DNA from 2 places in the Pseudomonas sp. P129 genome. Region 1 is predicted to be linked to the other one. Evidence: predicted binding sites of a transcription regulator. Region 1 holds the regulator's gene; the other holds the start of a gene.

Region 1 (9,075 bases):
AGCATTGGCAGAGTGGCCAGCAATACCAGCAGACCACGGCGCAGAATAGAGATCATTTGAAGCTCCTCACTTGGCGTCTTTACTAACAGTATTGAGCAGGAATTTTCCGATCAGGTCTTCCAGCACCAGCGACGACTGCGTGTCATGGATAGTCCCGCCATCCTTGAGCAGCTTGTCATCACCACCGACGCTGAGACCGATGTATTTTTCACCCAGCAAACCAGCCGTCAGAATCGACGCAGTCGAGTCCGAAGGCAGGTTATCGACCTTCTTCTGAATCTCCAGCGTGACGCGACCGGTGAAGGTATCGCGATCCAGATCGATCGCCGTCACCTTGCCGATCGTGACGCCAGCCATGCTTACCTTGGCTCTGACAGTCAAACCGGCGATATTGTCGAAGTAGGCATAAAGTTTATAGGTGTCGGTGCTCGCGCTTGTGCTCAGACCACTGACTCGCAGGGCCAGCAGGAGCAGAGCCAGTATCCCCGCCAGCAGGAACAGACCGACTCCGGTTTCGATGGCACGGTTTTGCATCAGAAATCTCCAAACATCAAAGCGGTCAAAATAAAGTCCAGTCCCAGCACGGCCAACGAGGCGTAAACGACGGTTCTGGTCGTCGCGCGACTGATCCCCTCGGAAGTAGGCTCGCAATCGTAACCCTGGAAAACGGCAATCCATGTCACCACGAAGGCAAATACGACGCTTTTGATCACCCCATTGAGCACATCGTTCGTGAAAGAAACGCTGTTCTGCATGTTCGACCAGAAAGAACCGTCATAGACTCCCAGCCAATCGATCGCCACCCAGGAAGCGCCCCAGATACCGACCACGCTGAAGATCATCGCCAGAATCGGCAGCGAGATGAACCCGGCCCACAGACGCGGCGCCACGATGTACTTGAGCGGATCGACACCGATCATTTCAAGGCTCGACAGCTGCTCGGTGGACTTCATGTTGCCGATCTCGGCGGTCAACGCAGAGCCTGCACGACCGGCGAACAGCAAAGCCGTCACCACAGGGCCGAGTTCACGCAACAGCGTCAGGGCAACCATCTGGCCGACCGCCTGCTCCGAACCGTATTTGGTCAGGATGCTGAAGCCCTGCAGCGCCAGCACCATGCCGATGAACATGCCGGACACCACAATGATGACCAGCGACATGACGCCAACCGAATACAGCTGCCTGACCAGCAGTTGGAAACTGCTGCCCGCACCGCCACGACCGAGCAAGGCATGCACCAGAAACAGACCGGAACGCCCCAGAACAGTAACAATATCAATGGCCGAGCGCCCCAGCAGGCGAACCCGGTCCATGAGTGACTTATTGCGCATCAGCGCTTCCCCAATAGATCTTCGCGAAAATCCGGCGCCGGATAGTGGAACGGTACAGGGCCGTCCGGCTCGCCGGTCATGAATTGACGAATACGTGGATTGTCCGAGGACATCAGTTCCTGAGGCGTACCCTGCCCCAGCACCTGCCCGTCGCCGACAACATAGAGATAGTCGGCAATGCTCGCCGTCTCGCTGAGGTCATGGGACACCACGATACTGGTGATACCCAGCGCGTCGTTGAGCAGGCGGATCAGACGCACCAGCACCCCCATCGCAATCGGGTCCTGCCCGACGAAGGGCTCGTCATACATGAGAATCTGCGGATCGAGAGCGATTGCGCGCGCGAGCGCGACACGACGCTTCATGCCGCCCGACAATTCGTCCGGCATCAGTTCCACCGCACCGCGCAGGCCCACGGCCTGAAGCTTGAGCAGAACGATGTCGCGGATCATTTCTTCCGGCAGCTCGGTATGCACGCGCAGGGGAAAGGCGACGTTTTCGAAAACATCCAGATCGGTAAACAGCGCACCGCTCTGAAACAAAACGCCCATCTGCTTGCGGGCATCGAACAGATCACTGCGCGATAGCTCAGGCAGATTCTGGCCATTGACCCACACCTGCCCTTCGCTCGGGCGCAACTGGGCACCCATCAGGCGCAGCAGGGTCGTCTTGCCGCAGCCTGACGGCCCCATGATCCCGGTGACCTTGCCGCGCGGAATACGAATATCAACGTTATTGAAAATGCTGCGCGCACCGCGTTTGAAAGACACACCTTTCAACTCGACCGCATAGGCGTCATCAGGACTCATCTAAACTCCTTGCGATACAGCTTCCGCCACAAGCCGCCGGTTGTTGAACACCGACAGGCTGTCCAGGCGTGCCGAACAGGCCGCGAACTATATCACCGCAGCCACCCGCCCCCAAGAAGAGAACCGAGCGGTTCAGGTATTCGCTGAATTATTCTGTACCACAATGTTATGGCCACAGGCTTGAATACAGACCCGCAAGTACGTAGGAAATTCGTTTAAAAACAACACAACGACGATCAGACGTGAGGGAATCGTTCATTACCGCTATAATCGCCGCCTTTCAGCAGGCTGACCCTTTCCAGACATGAACCAATCCAGTGACCTGATCCAATCGGCGCAACGCACCATTCGCCTTGAGATAGAAGCCATGCAAGGCTTGCTTGAACGTCTTGACGGCGATTTTGTGCGCGCGTGCGAAATGATCCTCGCCAGCAAAGGGCGCGTGGTCGTGGTCGGCATGGGCAAGTCCGGACACATCGGCAACAAGATCGCCGCCACGCTGGCGAGCACCGGCACCACCTCGTTTTTCGTGCATCCGGCCGAAGCCAGCCATGGCGACATGGGCATGATCACCCGTGATGACATCATCCTGGCCCTGTCGAACTCCGGCAGCACCAACGAAATCGTCACCCTGCTGCCACTGATCAAGCGCCTGGGCATAAAGATGATCAGCCTGACCGGCGACCCCGAGTCCATTCTGGCCAAGGCTGCCGACATCAACCTCAACGCGCATGTCGTGCATGAGGCCTGCCCGCTCAACCTGGCACCGACGTCCTCGACAACCGCCGCACTGGTCATGGGCGACGCCCTCGCCGTGGCGCTGCTCGACGCGCGCGGTTTCACTGCCGAAGATTTCGCATTCTCCCACCCAGGCGGCGCACTGGGTCGCCGCCTGCTGCTCAAGGTCGAGAATGTGATGCACTCCGGCGAATCACTGCCCAGCGTGCAACGTGGCACCCTGTTGCGCGACGCACTGCTTGAAATGACTCGTAAAGGTTTGGGCATGACGGCCATCGTCGAAGCCGACGGCACACTGGCCGGCATCTTCACGGACGGTGACTTGCGCCGGACACTGGACCGCCCCGTCGATATCCGCCAGACCATCATCGACGAGGTCATGACGCTTCATGGCAAGACCGCCCATGCCGAGATGCTCGCCGCCGAGGCGCTGAAAATCATGGAGGACAACAAAATCAGTGCGCTTGTTGTCGTAGACCAGAACGACCGGCCGGTTGGCGCATTCAACCTGCAGGATCTCCTGCGCGCAGGCGTCATGTAATGGAAACCGAAATAATGACTCAGGATCTCATGCAACGCGGCAAGGCCATCAAGCTGGCAGTCTTCGATGTCGATGGCGTGCTGACCGATGGCCGCCTTTACTTCATGGAAGACGGCAGCGAGATCAAGACATTCAATACCCTCGACGGCCAGGGCATTAAAATGCTGATAGCCTCGGGCGTCACCACGGCGATCATCAGTGGCCGCAAGACCGCGATAGTCGAGCGCCGGGCAAAGAGCCTGGGCATTGAACACCTGTTCCAGGGACGTGAAGACAAGCTGGTGGTGCTGGACAAGTTGCTTGCAGAACTCAACCTTAGTTACGAACAGGTCGCCTATCTGGGTGATGATCTGCCAGACTTGCCCGTTATCAGACGCGTCGGCCTGGGCATGGCGGTGGCCAATGCTGCCGGCTTTGTCCGCGAGCATGCACACGGGATAACCAGGGCGCGAGGCGGCGAAGGTGCAGCGCGCGAATTCTGCGAACTGATTCTGAATGCGCAAGGCAACCTTGAAGCGGCTCACTCCGCCTATTTATAGAAGCCATTATGTTCACTAAAAAAATTCGCAAGTTCCTGCTTCTCGGGGTACTGGCGCTGCTGCTGGCAGCGGTCGGTTACTGGAACATCAGCCCGGAAAGCTTCATGGATCAACCGGTCTCGACGGTCGACGACACGGTCATCGACTACTATGCAATCAACGCCCACAGCGTTCAGTACCTGCCCGACGGCACACTTCAGTACGACATGACCTCCGACAAGGTGGAGCATGTGAAAGCCACTGACGTGACCCTGCTGACTACGCCCGACCTGCACATGTACCGCGGCGGCGAGTTTCCCTGGCACGTGCAGAGCAAGAAAGGCGAGGTTTCGTCCGGCGGCGACCAGGTCGAGCTGATCGATTCCGTGCGCGTCGAACGTACCGATGAAAAACAACGTACGACTATTATCACCAGTAGTCGCATGACCGTATTCCCTCAGAAGCAATATGCGCAGACCGACCAAGACGTTAGAATCGACGGCGCAGGCGGTGTGACCACGGCCAAGGGAATGAAAGCGTATTTGAAAGACAGCAGGATGGACCTGCTGTCCAACGTAAGAGGACAGTATGAGGCTCGTTAAAACTCTTCCTTTATTGCTCGGCCTGGGCGCAGCACTGGGAAGCGCGAGCGCCTGGTCCCTGCCAACCGACCGAGATCAGCCTATCCACATCCAGTCTGACGATGCTCAGCTCGATGACAAGAAAGGCGTGGCGACTTACAAGGGCAATGTCATCATCACTCAGGGCTCGATGAAAATCACGGGCAACACCGTGACAATCACGCGTAATGCCCAGGGCGAAGTCGACGTATTTACCTCCGTCGGCAATCTGGCCTACTACGAGCAGAAGCCTGCCGTGGACAAGCCGATCGTGCAGGCCTATGCCGTCACCATCCAGTATTACGCCGGCCAGGACCGTATCGTCCTGATCGACAAGGCCAAGGTCATCAATGACGGCAACACCTCGGAAGGCGAGAAAATCGTCTACGACACGGTCAGACAGGTCGTCAGTGCCGGTCGGGCCAATGGCGGCGCCAAGGTGACCACGCCACGTCCGCGTATCGACATGGTCATCCAGCCGAAAAAGAAAACCGATCAACCTCAGAAGGCCCAGTAAATGGCGACGCTCAAAGCCCAGCATCTGGCTAAAAGCTACAAAAGCCGGCAGGTCGTGCGCGATGTGAGCATCTCCATCGACAGCGGCCAGATCGTCGGCCTGCTGGGCCCGAACGGCGCCGGCAAGACCACCTGCTTCTACATGATCGTGGGTCTGGTCCAGGCTGATCAGGGGCGCGTGCTGATTGACGATCTGGATGTCAGCCATCAACCCATGCACGGTCGCGCCCGCGCAGGCATCGGCTACTTGCCTCAGGAAGCCTCGATCTTCCGCAAGCTGTCGGTGTCCGACAACATCATGGCGATTCTCGAGACCCGCAAGGAGCTCGATGCCGGTGCTCGCCGCAAGGAGCTGGAAAGCCTCCTGCAGGAGTTCCACATCACCCATATCCGTGACAACCTGGGCATGAGCCTGTCGGGTGGTGAACGTCGCCGTGTGGAAATCGCCCGGGCTCTGGCCACCGCGCCTAAATTCATCCTGCTGGATGAACCGTTTGCAGGTGTCGACCCTATTTCGGTAGGCGACATCAAGCAGATCATTCACCATCTCAAGGCCAAGGGTATCGGTGTACTGATCACTGACCACAACGTCCGGGAAACGCTGGATATCTGCGAAACAGCCTACATCGTCAACGATGGACAGCTGATTGCGGAAGGCGATTCGGAGACCATTCTGGCGAATCAGCTGGTGAAAGAGGTCTACCTCGGCCACGAGTTCCGCCTTTAATCGACTGCCCTTTGCGCTTCGCAGCCGATTGATGCCTACGCAGTGTATTGACAACATTTTATTTGTCATATCACTCTAGGCAAACGCACAGGTTTCAGGCATATAATTTGCTTAAGTTGGCGCCACGGCGCCTGTAGTAGATGGCGCATGCGCGCCGGCGAATAAGGTGTTTAGCCCCTGCCATGAAACCATCGCTAGTCTTGAGAATGGGCCAGCAGCTGACGATGACACCGCAGCTGCAACAGGCAATCCGCTTACTTCAGCTTTCCACTCTGGATCTCCAGCAGGAGATCCAGGAGGCGCTGGAGTCAAACCCTATGCTGGAGCGGCAGGAAGAAGGCGACGACTTCGACCATTCCGACCCGCTTGCCGACAACATCGAACAAAAGCCCAACCCCGACGTTCAGGAACCGACCTATCAGGAATCCGCGCCTACCGTGGACAACCTTGAAGAAGGTGAATGGAACGAACGCATTCCCAACGAGCTGCCCGTCGATACCGCATGGGAAGACATCTACCAGACCAGCGCCAGCAGCCTGCCAAGCAACGATGACGACGAGTGGGACTTCACCACGCGCACCTCTGTGGGCGAAAGCCTGCAAAGCCACCTGCTGTGGCAACTGAATGTCGCGCCGATGTCCGACAAGGACCGTCTGGTAGCGGTTACGCTGATCGACTGCATCAACAACCAGGGTTATCTCGACGAGACGCTCGATGAGATTCTCGAGTCCTTCGACCCCGAACTGGACATCGAGCTCGACGAGATCGAAGCCGTACTGCACCGCATCCAGCAGTTTGAACCTGCCGGCATCGGCGCTCGCAACCTGAGCGAATGCCTGCTGCTGCAACTGCGCCAGCTGCCAGCAAAAACACCCTGGCTGACAGAAGCACAACGCCTGGTCAGCGACTACATCGACCTGCTCGGAAGCCGCGACTACGGCCAGCTGATGCGACGCATGAAGCTCAAGGAAGACGAGCTGCGTCAGGTCATCGAACTGGTGCAGAGCCTCAACCCGCGTCCAGGCTCGCAGATCGAATCCACAGAAGCCGAATACGTCATTCCGGATGTGATCGTGCGCAAGGACAATGAACGCTGGCTAGTCGAACTCAATCAGGAGTCGGTGCCGCGCCTGCGCGTCAATCCGCAATACGCGGGCTTCGTACGGCGCGCCGATACCAGCGCAGACAACACCTTCATGCGCAATCAGTTGCAGGAAGCGCGCTGGTTCATCAAGAGCCTGCAAAGCCGCAACGAAACGTTGATGAAGGTCGCCACGCAAATCGTCGAACATCAGCGCGGTTTTCTCGAGTACGGCGACGAGGCCATGAAGCCGCTCGTCCTGCACGACATCGCCGAGGCAGTGGGCATGCACGAGTCGACCATCTCACGCGTAACCACCCAGAAGTTCATGCACACCCCACGCGGCATTTACGAGCTGAAATACTTCTTCTCAAGCCATGTGAGCACCTCCGAGGGCGGTGAATGCTCGTCCACGGCAATTCGCGCAATCATCAAAAAACTGGTTGCGGCGGAAAATCAGAAAAAGCCGTTGAGTGATAGCAAGATCGCTGGTTTACTGGAGGCACAAGGCATTCAAGTAGCCCGTCGCACAGTCGCCAAGTACCGTGAGTCTCTCGGGATCGCCCCTTCCAGTGAGCGTAAGCGGCTGATGTGATGCAGGCCGAGCCACAGCGTCCCAGAGGCATGCGCCATGCCTGCCTCTTTATGCACTGGCAAAGGAGAAAGCTGTATGCAAGTCAACATCAGTGGACACCAACTGGAAGTGACCAAACCCCTTCGTGAATACGTTGAGCTCAAGCTCAAGAAGCTCGAGGGGCATTTTGACAAGATTACCAACGTGCAGGTCACGATGACGGTCGAAAAGCTCAAGCAGAAGATCGAAGCCACGTTGCACATCCATGGTGGAGAGGTCGTTGCCAATGCTGAACATGATGACATGTATGCTGCCATCGACCTGCTCACTGACAAGCTAGACCGACAATTGCTCAAGCATAAGGAAAAGCAGCAAAGCATCCTCAAAGGTGCGGCCGCTCGCTAACGCCCATTTAATGATCCGAATCGAAAATATCCTGACTCCCGGCCGCTCCCTTGTGAACGTGCCGGGCGGCAGTAAAAAGCGTGTACTCGAAGAAATTGCCAACCTGATCGGCCGTGAAGTGCCGGGCATGGTGTCGGACACAGTATTCGCAAGTCTCGTCGCCCGGGAAAAACTGGGCTCGACCGGTTTTGGCAACGGTATTGCCATCCCCCACTGCCGCCTCGCTGACTGCAGCGAGCCTGTCAGTGCAGTGATTCACCTCTCCACCCCTGTGGATTTCGACGCCATCGATGGTGCGCCGGTCGACCTGCTGTTCGTCTTGCTGGTCCCGCAAGCTGCCACCGATGAACACCTGGAGCTGCTGCGCCAGATCGCCAGCATGCTCGACGACAAAGATGTGCGTAAGCGCCTGCGCAGTGCCGAAAGCGCTGAGGCGCTTTATCAAGTGGTGCTGGACGTGCAGAACGGAAACTGACCATGCGCATGATCATCGTCAGCGGTCGCTCCGGCTCAGGCAAGAGTACGGCGCTCGATGTGCTGGAAGACAACGGCTTTTACTGTGTCGATAACCTGCCGGCCGGCCTGTTGCCGGAGCTGGCCGAACGCGCGCTGATCAACACCGAACTCGCCGAACCCTTGCTGGCGGTTTCGATAGATGCCCGCAATCTGCCCAGCCACCTGACCCGTTTTCCGCAGATGCTGGATGAAGTACGCTCGCGCAATATTCAGTGCGACGTGCTGTATCTGGATGCAGACGAAGCCACCCTGCTCAAGCGCTTCTCGGAAACCCGGCGCCGCCACCCGCTGAGCACGGCAGATCGTTCGCTGGCCGAAGCGATACGTGATGAAACCGCACTGCTTGGCCCGATCATCGATCTGGCCGACCTGAAGATCAACACCACCCACCTGAATCTCTATCAGTTGCGCGACGCGCTCAAGCTTCGTCTGCTGAACAAGCCCGAGCCAGGCACTGCATTTCTGATCGAGTCCTTTGGTTTCAAGCGCGGCATGCCTGTCGATGCAGACCTGGTATTCGATGTGCGCTGCCTGCCCAATCCGTACTGGAAGCCAGAACTGCGCGACCACTCGGGGCTTGAACAACCCGTTATCGACTACCTGTCGGTGCAGCCTGACGTCGAAGAAATGTTTCAGGACATCTTCGCTTACCTGAACAAATGGCTACCCCGGTTTGCAGCCAGTAACCGTTCTTACGTT
Region 2 (9,075 bases), on a different contig from region 1:
TGCAGACGCTCGCTGCGCCGAGCGCCTAGTACTACGTGTGCGCCCTTGGCGGCGATGAGTCGGGCGGCAGCTTCGCCAATGCCACTGCTGGCGCCGGTGATCAGTACAACCTTGCCTTGAATGTTCGACATGACTGGCTTTCCTCGTGAAGTCATCGTTGGCTCAGTTTCAGCGCGCGGCTCAAACTGATTGCGATGGCCATGCTACGAGTCGCTGATCACTGCGTGCATGCCGATACCTGCGCGACACTTGCCTATTCCTGTCTGTGGGTCTGCCGCACGCAGAATCGCTGCGCAATGGCCGCTATGATGGAGTTCGATGCAAAGGATGGGCGTGCAGCAACACTGACTTGAGACGGGGTGCTTCATGGATACACCTAATGCTGCGAGCGCTCCGGGCACCGATGTTTGCCGGAGTGAAATCATCCAGTTGCTGACGCAGCGCTTTGCGGCACCCGGTGTTTATGAAACCGCTGTTGCGCCGCTGCACGTTATCCGCTGCGACGCCCCGTCAGAGTTGATTCATGCGCTGCATCGGCCAGCCCTTTGCGTGATCGTTCAAGGTCGCAAGGAGGTTGCGCTGGGCGATGAGCAGTATGTGTACGACCCGCTCAGCTACCTGGTCGTCGCGGTGACAGTGCCGGTCGCCGGGCGCGTGCTGGAAGCGAGTGGCGAGGCGCCCTATCTGTGTATTCGTCTGGATTTCGAGCCTGCGCACATTGCCCAGCTCATTGCGGAAGCGCCATTGAACGGCGTTCCGGACGAGCCGCAGCGGGGCCTGTTTCTTGAGCAAATGGATCAGCCATTGCTGGAGACGGTGTTGCGGCTGGTGCGCCTGCTCGACACGCCTCGCGACATCGCTATGCTCGCGCCCCTTGCACTTCGGGAGCTCTACTACCGGCTGCTGCGCGGCAACAATGGGCGGCGACTCTACGAAATCGCGGTCGGGGATTCGCAGACGCATCGCGTTACGCGGGCGGTCGACTGGCTGAACAGTCATTACACCGAGCCGCTGCGCATCGACGAGCTGGCGCGCCTGGCCAACCTGGGCAATTCGACGCTGCACCACCGATTCAAGGCGCTGACCGCCATGAGCCCGTTGCAGTACCAGAAAAAGCTGCGCCTGCAAGAAGCTCGACGGCTGATCATCAATGAAGGCCTGGACGCCTCCAGCGCCTGCTATCGCGTCGGCTATGAAAGCCCTTCGCAATTCAGCAGGGAGTACAGCCGCCAGTTTGGCTGCCCGCCCTCGACAGATCTCAGCCGAGTGCGGCAGATTGGCTGACCTCCCCGTCCGACATCAGCGGCCGGGCGCGGCCAACCGCGCATATTGGTCCTGACTGATCCACCCGGTAAACGAGCGATCATCGGCATTGATGAACTCGACCTGAGCCGCGCCATCCTTGAATGCCAGAACCCCGACAACGTCATCCTTGACGATATAGGCGCCTCGGGTGCCTTTGGCATTCGGTGTTTTTTGCAGCCAGGCCTTGTCCGCCGTGACGGTCACCAGACCGACCCACTGCCTGCTGGCGGTCCGGGTCAGCTCCAGGCCGGTGGCGATGTCCGGCGCCAACACGTTCATGCAGCCGGGGTGCTGCCGGCCTTGCTCGATCGTCAGCACCACGCCATCAGCCGAGGCCTTTAGTGTTCCCGGATAGACGTCATCCAGCCAGGACGACACCGCTGCGCCCTCCCCGGCCTCGACCTTGCCTTGCAGATAGAACGCACAGCTGAATGTTTCGCCGCGCGTCTCCGAGTAATAACCCTCGACCTGATGATCAGGCGTCACGGCCAGCATCAACTGCTCGTACTTGCCGGAATGCAGTGCCGTGTCCTGAGCGAAAACCGACGTGCCGACACACAACCACAGGGTTGCGGCCAGGGAGCAGTGAATAAGGGGACGTTTGTCAGTCATGCTTCCATCCATAGAACGTTCGAATAGCCGGGAGGAGTGGCCAGCCCATGACTGGCGCGCCGAGACGTTAGCGTATTTCGGCGCGAAACTGTATCACTGAAATCCGGAGCGATTCATGGCTGCGACGCGAAGGCCAGTACACGTTTGAGCATCTCGCTTCGCGAGCAGGTCAGGTGCCTGCCCCGTTGTGCATGACAACGTTCAGCGCTGCAGCGCACTGAGTAAAACAAGGAAACCCTTATTCGGCTTTTTCAGTCCCTGCGGCCCCGCCAGCCTTCTCTTCCAGCTCGGCCATCTTGGCCTCCAGCGCTTCCAGGCGGGCGCGGGTGCGGGCGAGGACGGCCATCTGGCTGTCGAACTCTTCACGGCTGACCAGATCCAGTTTGCTGAAGCCGCTTTGCAGCAGGGCCTTGAACTGGGTTTCGAATTCGTTGCGCGATACAGGCGTTTCGCCATTGAACAGGCGAGAGGCGTGGCCGCTGAGAGCGTCGAGAAAGGCTTTGGGCGCGAGCATGGTTATTTTCCTGAATCAGAGGGCGGCAGTGTAACACGCAGTGTCTATAGTCAATCCCGAGGGCGCAATGCACGCTTATGGAGCGCAGTGACGGGCACATGAGCACCATTGCTGTGCATTAGCTCCATGATAGACCCTGCAAGGTTGTGCAAAACCAGCCCAAGAGCCTGTATTCAATGAATATTCGCGAGATGGCAAGCTTTCTGCTTAGTGGCTTATGACCCATGCACTGATGCAGTCGCTGTGACGAATGCAGTGCGGCAGGCGGAGCGGGGAAGTGTTTCGTCAGAAGCGGTTTTCTGGAGTGGGTCTGGCCTGATCAGGCGGCCGACACGTTACAAAGCCAGACACTGCGCTTAGACTTGAGTCGGGTTTGTTTTCCTGGGGCAAGTCCACCAAATTCGGGAGAAAGTTTTCATGAAGCTAGTCACTGCCATCATCAAGCCGTTCAAACTGGATGACGTTCGCGAGTCGTTGTCTGAAATCGGCGTGCAGGGCATCACCGTCACTGAAGTCAAAGGCTTCGGGCGTCAGAAGGGTCACACTGAGCTTTATCGCGGTGCTGAATACGTCGTCGACTTCCTTCCCAAAGTGAAGATCGATGTCGCCATCGATGACAAGGATCTGGATCGTGTCATCGAAGCCATAACCAAGGCCGCCAACACTGGCAAGATCGGTGACGGCAAGATTTTCGTGGTCAATCTGGAACAGGCCATCCGCATCCGTACCGGCGAGACCGATACAGACGCTATTTAAGCCGCCAAACCCAACGCCCCAGGAGAAAACAATATGACTCTGCGTCAATTCGCAGGGCTCGGTGCCCTGTTGTCCCTCGCATTACCTGGTCTTGCCCTGGCGGCTGATCCAGTGGCCGAGCCGGTGCTGAACTCTGGCGACACTGCATGGATGCTGACCTCGACCGCTCTGGTCCTGTTCATGACCATCCCCGGTCTCGCGCTGTTCTACGGCGGCATGGTTCGTTCCAAGAACATTCTGTCGGTGATGATGCAGTGCTTCGCCATCACCGGTCTGATCAGCATCCTGTGGGTCGTCTACGGCTACAGCATCGCGTTTGACACAACCGGTATGGAAGCGGGCGTCGTCAACTTCAATTCCTTCTTTGGCGGTATGGGTAAAGCGTTCCTGGCAGGCATCACGCCGGCAAGCATTACCGGTCCTGCTGCGTTGTTCCCTGAGGCGGTGTTCGTCACCTTCCAGATGACCTTCGCGATCATCACCCCTGCCCTGATTGTCGGCGCCTTCGCAGAACGCATGAAGTTCTCCGCGATGCTGGTGTTCATGGGTATCTGGTTCACTCTGGTCTACGCGCCAATCGCCCACATGGTCTGGGGCGGCGTCGGTGGCCTGTTGTGGGACTGGGGCGTTCTGGACTTCGCTGGCGGTACCGTCGTACATATCAACGCCGGTGTAGCCGGTCTGGTAGCGTGCCTGGTACTGGGCAAGCGCAAAGGCTTCCCGACCACGCCGATGGCGCCGCACAACCTGGGTTACACCCTGATCGGCGCAGCGATGCTCTGGGTCGGCTGGTTCGGCTTCAACGCCGGTTCCGCCGCTGCAGCCAACGGTACTGCCGGTATGGCCATGCTGGTCACTCAAATCGCTACCGCGGCCGCCGCATTGGGCTGGATGTTTGCCGAGTGGCTGACTCACGGTAAGCCAAGTGCTCTGGGTATTGCCTCTGGTGTGGTTGCCGGCCTGGTTGCCGTTACCCCTGCGGCCGGTACCGTCGGCCCGATGGGCGCGCTGATCATCGGTCTGGCAGCAGGCGTGATCTGCTTCTTCTGCGCGACCAGCCTCAAGCGCAAGCTGGGCTACGACGACTCCCTGGATGCGTTCGGCGTTCACGGCATCGGCGGTATCGTCGGCGCCATCCTGACCGGTGTATTCGCAGCACCTGCACTGGGCGGCTTCGGCACCGTGACCGACATCGGTGCTCAGGTCTGGATTCAGTTCAAGGGCGTCGCGTTCACCGTTGTCTACACCGCAATCGTGACCTTCATCATCCTCAAGGTGCTGGATGCGGTGATGGGTCTGCGCGTCACCGACGAGGAAGAGTCTGTCGGTCTGGACCTTGCGCAACACAACGAGCGTGGCTACAACTTGTAAGCTTTGGCCTACGCAAAAAAGAATGCCCGGTCTCCGGGCATTTTTTTTGTCTGACGTTTGTGGATATACCGCCGCTTTTTGCTGTCATTGATCTTGCCCGTGTCAATGATCTCGGCACCGTGACACAGCGCAGGTAACGAGGTTGCCACCGTCTTCGTCAACTTGCAGGGAAGCCGGTTTATTGCGCGCTTTGCTTTTTTCTCAGTCGAGTTAGAATGCGCGCCGAAGGTGCGGAGAACGGTATGTGGCATCAATCCAGGATTGCCTTGCGGGCCAGGCCCCGCGGGTTCCATCTGGTGACTGACGAGATAGTCGCGGGGTTGCCCCCGTTGCGCGGTTGTCGTGTCGGGCTACTGCATGTATGGCTGCAACATACCTCGGCTTCGTTGACCGTCAACGAAAATGCCGACCCGGCGGTACGTCGCGACTTTGAGCGTTTTTTCAACCGTCTGGTGCCCCAGGGCGTGGACGGCTACGAACATGACGACGAAGGCCCTGATGACTTGCCAGCGCATTTCAAGGCCAGTCTGCTGGGCTGCCAGTTGCTGTTGCCGGTTACGGCAGGGCGGCTGGCGCTGGGCACCTGGCAAGGTATTTACCTGGGCGAACATCGAGACGCTGGTGGGTCTCGTAACGTCCTGGCCACCCTTCAGGGTGAGTGGACATAACCGCTGAGGTCAGCGGTTGTTGAATTTTTCCGGTTGCCTTAGCAATTCTGGGCGGTTGGGCTATAACTAATCAGCTTTCGCAAGTCATGAGGTACAACATGAGCGACGACGACGATATTAAGGACGATCTGGAAGACGACCTGGAAAACGAAGAGGACGGTGAGGAGCTTGCAGCTGCTCCCGGCGACGACCCGGTCGAAGTAGACGATGACGTTCCGGCACCTGCCGCAAAAGGCAAGGCCAAGGCTGCAGTCTCGGTCGATGAACTGCCCAGCGTGGAAGCCAAGAACAAGGAGCGTGATGCTCTGGCACGTGCCATGGAAGAATTCCTGGCGCGTGGCGGCAAGGTGCAGGAAGTGGAGGCCAACGTGGTCGCCGATCCGCCCAAGAAGCCTGACAACAAATACGGTAGCCGCCCTATCTGAGGCTGCATGACTGTATGAGAAAAGCCCGCCGTCGCTGCGGGCTTTTCTATGCGCGCCTGTCAGTGTGCTTTCAGGCCCAGCGCGCCAGCACCTCGGGCAGTTGCGACAGGTTGTGGATCTCGGCATCCGGCAGTCGATCCGCATCCCAGACCTTGCCTTGCGGGTTGTACCAGATGGCGCGCATGCCGGCCTGCTGGGCACCTGCGATATCGTCCTTGGGATGGTCACCGACATGCACCGCCGCGCCGGCATCGACCCTTGCGCGGCGTAGCGCCTCCACGAACGGTGCCGGATCAGGCTTGCCGATGCCCAGGTCTTCGGCGCACAGCGCGAAGGCAAAGTAGTCCGCCAGCCCCAGACGGCGCACATCGGCATTGCCATTGGTAATCACGCCGAGCGTGAAGGTCTTGGCGAGAATTTCCAGCATCGGTTGCACCTCAGGGAAAATCTGCACCTGATGACGGCCCTGCAGGAACACTTCAAAGCCGCGGTCGGCCAGGTCCTGCGCCTCGTCCGGGTCGTAGCCGGCATCTTCGAGCGCATGGAACAGCACGCGGCGGCGCAAGGCGCTGATGCGGTGCTTGAAGGACGGGTCTTCGGCCACCAGACGCGAGCGGATTTCCCACAGGTGTTCGACAGGAACCGCTCCCAGCCTGGGCGCGTGTTCGCCCAGCCAGTCACGCAGCGTGACTTCGGCACCGGCAATGGCAGGGGCGGTGTCCCAGAGCGTGTCGTCAAGATCAAACGTCACCAGCTTAATCATCTGCAGCTCCTTTACGTTTGGCTCGGGGATGGGCGCTGTCATAAACAGTAGCCAAATGCTGGAAGTCCAGGTGTGTATATATCTGCGTGGTCTTGATATCCGCATGACCGAGCAGCTCCTGCACGGCGCGCAGGTCCTGTGACGATTCGAGCAGATGACTGGCGAAGGAGTGCCGCAACATGTGCGGGTGCAGATTCTGCCCCAGCTCTCGCTCACCGGCTGCCTTGAGTCGCACCTGAATGGCGCGCGGGCCGAGGCGCTTGCCTTGCTGGCTGACAAATACCGCGTCGTCCTGCGGATTGGTGAGGGCGCGCAGCGGCAGCCAGACTTCCAGTGCCTGGCGTGCCTTGCTGCCCACAGGCAATACGCGGGTCTTGCTGCCCTTACCCAGCACCTGCACCAGTCCGTCACGCAGGTCCAGCTGGTCCAGATTCAGACCGGTCAGTTCGGAGAGGCGCAAGCCTGACGAGTACAGCAGCTCCAGGATGGCTTGGTCGCGGTGCGCCAGGAAATCATCTTCAACGCCGCCATCCAGCAATTGCGCGGCACGGTCGGTGTCCAGGGTCTTGGGCAGACGCCGCTCGCCCTTGGGCGGTGACAGGCCGTTTGCCGGGTCGTGCTGGCAGATGCCTTCGCGATTGAGGTACTTGTAGAAGCCGCGCACCGCCGACAGCATCCGCGCCAGGCTGCGTGAAGACTGGCCCTGCTGGTGCTGGCGGGCAGTGAAGCTGCGCAGGTGCTGGATATCCAGGTCACTCCAGCTCGACACCTGTGCCTTCTGGCAATACGCCAGGACCTTACCCAGGTCGCGTCGGTAGGCTTCCAGCGTGTGAGGCGACACCTGGCGCTCACTGCGCAGGTGCATGCAGTAGGCGTCCAGATGCTGATCCATGGCTAGCGAACCGAGCGTAATGAGTGGGCGAAGCGCGGCAGCAGGCGGCTCAGCACATCGGCGATATAACTGAGGAACAGGGTGCCGACCGAGCTTTTGTAATGCTGCGGATCACGGCTGCCGATGGCCAGCACGCCATGCAGGCCCAGATGATTGAGGCTGGCGATGGCAGTCGAACCGACCTCCTTGCCCTGCTCTGCACCGAACAGAAACGCCAGTTCATGCTCACGCAGCGCGCCGCAGATGATCTTCTCGCCAATCAGGCCGCCGATGGCTTTCTGTGCGTCGGCACCGCTGACCCAGCGCCCCACGGGCATCGGGCTGTCGCTGAACAGGATCAGGCTGACAAAGGGCACCTGGAAGTCCTGACGCAGGCTGTCTTCGACGGCGATGACCAGCTCTTCCAGGCTGGTCGCATCCATCAGCGCGAGGTTCAGGCGGCGGGTCTTTTCGAACAGGCGGTCGTTGTCCCGTGCGACGTCCATCAATTGCGACAGGCGATGGCGCATTTCGATATTACGCTCGCGCAGCAGCTTGAGCTGACGCTCGACCAGCGAAACGGTGTCGCCACGCTGGTGCGGGATGCGCATCGACACCAGCAGCTCGTCGTGCTCGGCGAAGAAATCCGGGTGCTCGAGCAGGAAGGCGATGACCGCCTCTGCTTCAAGGTCTGGCGCTGCGCTATCGACAGGCGATTCGCAGGGTGTGCCTGTTGAAGCGGGAGGTTGATCGGTCATGGTACTTACTCACTCAAAGACGGACTTGGCCTTCATAGACCCGGACTGCGGGGCCGGTCATCATGACAGAATGTCCCGGCCCAGCCCATTCGATGGACAGGCGCCCTCCGGGCAGGTCGATCAGCAACGGCGAGTCCATCCAGCCCTGACTGATGGCAGCGACAGCCGCCGCACAAGCGCCGGTGCCGCACGCCTGGGTTTCCCCGGCACCGCGTTCCCAGACACGCAGCTGTGCCCGCTGACGGTCCACGACGTGGAGAAAGCCGACGTTGACCCGGGCCGGAAAGCGCGGGTGATGCTCGATCTTCGGCCCCAGTTCATGCACCGGTGCGTTATTGATGTCATCGACCCGCAGCACAGCGTGCGGATTGCCCATGGACACAGCCGCCATGTCGACATGCTGACCGTCGACGTCAACGGTGTAACAGGTAGCCTGCTCCGCTGCTTCGAAGGGAATCTCTTCAGGGACAAACCTGGGCGGCCCCATATCGACGCTGATCTGCCCGTCGCTGCGGATATCCAGTTCGATGATGCCGCTCTTGGTCTCGACGCGTATCTGCTTCTTGGCCGTCAGACGCTTGTCGAGCACAAAGCGGGCAAAGCAGCGCGCGCCGTTGCCGCACTGTTCGACTTCGGAGCCGTCGGAATTGAAGATTCGATAGCGAAAGTCCACATCCGGGTTGTTCGGCGCCTCGACCAGCAAAAGCTGATCGAAACCGATACCGGTGTGGCGGTCGCCCCATTGTTTGGCGTGCTTGGGCAAGATATGCGCGTGCTGACTCACAAGGTCCAGGACCATGAAGTCGTTACCCAGCCCGTGCATCTTGGTAAAACGCAGCAGCATGGGGATTACTCCGGCAGCAGGCTTTCGCCAGCGAACAGCTCGGCCACGGTTTCGCGACGACGCACTTCAAAAGCCTGGGAACCGTCGACCAGTACCTCGGCGGCACGGCCACGGGTGTTGTAGTTCGAGCTCATGACGAAGCCATAGGCACCGGCTGAATGAACGGCCAGCAGATCGCCCTCGGCCAG

What was found. The regulator sigma-54, encoded in region 1, starts transcription at its own class of promoters, with help from an activator protein. The targets are predictions, from matches to a motif close to ANTGGCATNNANNTTGCTNT.
Region 2: the regulator sigma-54 is predicted to act here: its motif matches at 2,622-2,641, upstream of glnK (P-II family nitrogen regulator).

Annotation. Positions count from the first base shown of each region.
Region 1 covers NZ_JAGPYS010000001.1:492,528-501,602, reverse strand. Annotated here, with positions in the region: gene KBY02_RS02260 (phospholipid-binding protein MlaC) at 1-56, opposite strand, end outside; gene mlaD (outer membrane lipid asymmetry maintenance protein MlaD) at 67-534, opposite strand; gene mlaE (lipid asymmetry maintenance ABC transporter permease subunit MlaE) at 534-1,331, opposite strand; gene KBY02_RS02245 (ATP-binding cassette domain-containing protein) at 1,331-2,140, opposite strand; gene KBY02_RS02240 (KpsF/GutQ family sugar-phosphate isomerase) at 2,445-3,419, shown strand; gene KBY02_RS02235 (KdsC family phosphatase) at 3,419-3,958, shown strand; gene lptC (LPS export ABC transporter periplasmic protein LptC) at 3,967-4,539, shown strand; gene lptA (lipopolysaccharide transport periplasmic protein LptA) at 4,526-5,074, shown strand; gene lptB (LPS export ABC transporter ATP-binding protein) at 5,075-5,800, shown strand; gene KBY02_RS02215 (RNA polymerase factor sigma-54) at 5,983-7,476, shown strand; gene hpf (ribosome hibernation-promoting factor, HPF/YfiA family) at 7,552-7,860, shown strand; gene ptsN (PTS IIA-like nitrogen regulatory protein PtsN) at 7,871-8,335, shown strand; gene rapZ (RNase adapter RapZ) at 8,338-9,075, shown strand, end outside.
Region 2 covers NZ_JAGPYS010000007.1:84,555-93,629, reverse strand. Annotated here, with positions in the region: gene KBY02_RS17375 (SDR family oxidoreductase) at 1-131, opposite strand, end outside; gene KBY02_RS17370 (AraC family transcriptional regulator) at 367-1,284, shown strand; gene KBY02_RS17365 (hypothetical protein) at 1,300-1,917, opposite strand; gene KBY02_RS17360 (accessory factor UbiK family protein) at 2,156-2,431, opposite strand; gene glnK (P-II family nitrogen regulator) at 2,849-3,187, shown strand; gene KBY02_RS17350 (ammonium transporter) at 3,221-4,558, shown strand; gene KBY02_RS17345 (secondary thiamine-phosphate synthase enzyme YjbQ) at 4,801-5,226, shown strand; gene sutA (transcriptional regulator SutA) at 5,325-5,651, shown strand; gene KBY02_RS17335 (HAD family hydrolase) at 5,722-6,414, opposite strand; gene xerC (tyrosine recombinase XerC) at 6,407-7,306, opposite strand; gene KBY02_RS17325 (DUF484 family protein) at 7,309-8,043, opposite strand; gene dapF (diaminopimelate epimerase) at 8,057-8,887, opposite strand; gene lysA (diaminopimelate decarboxylase) at 8,893-9,075, opposite strand, start outside.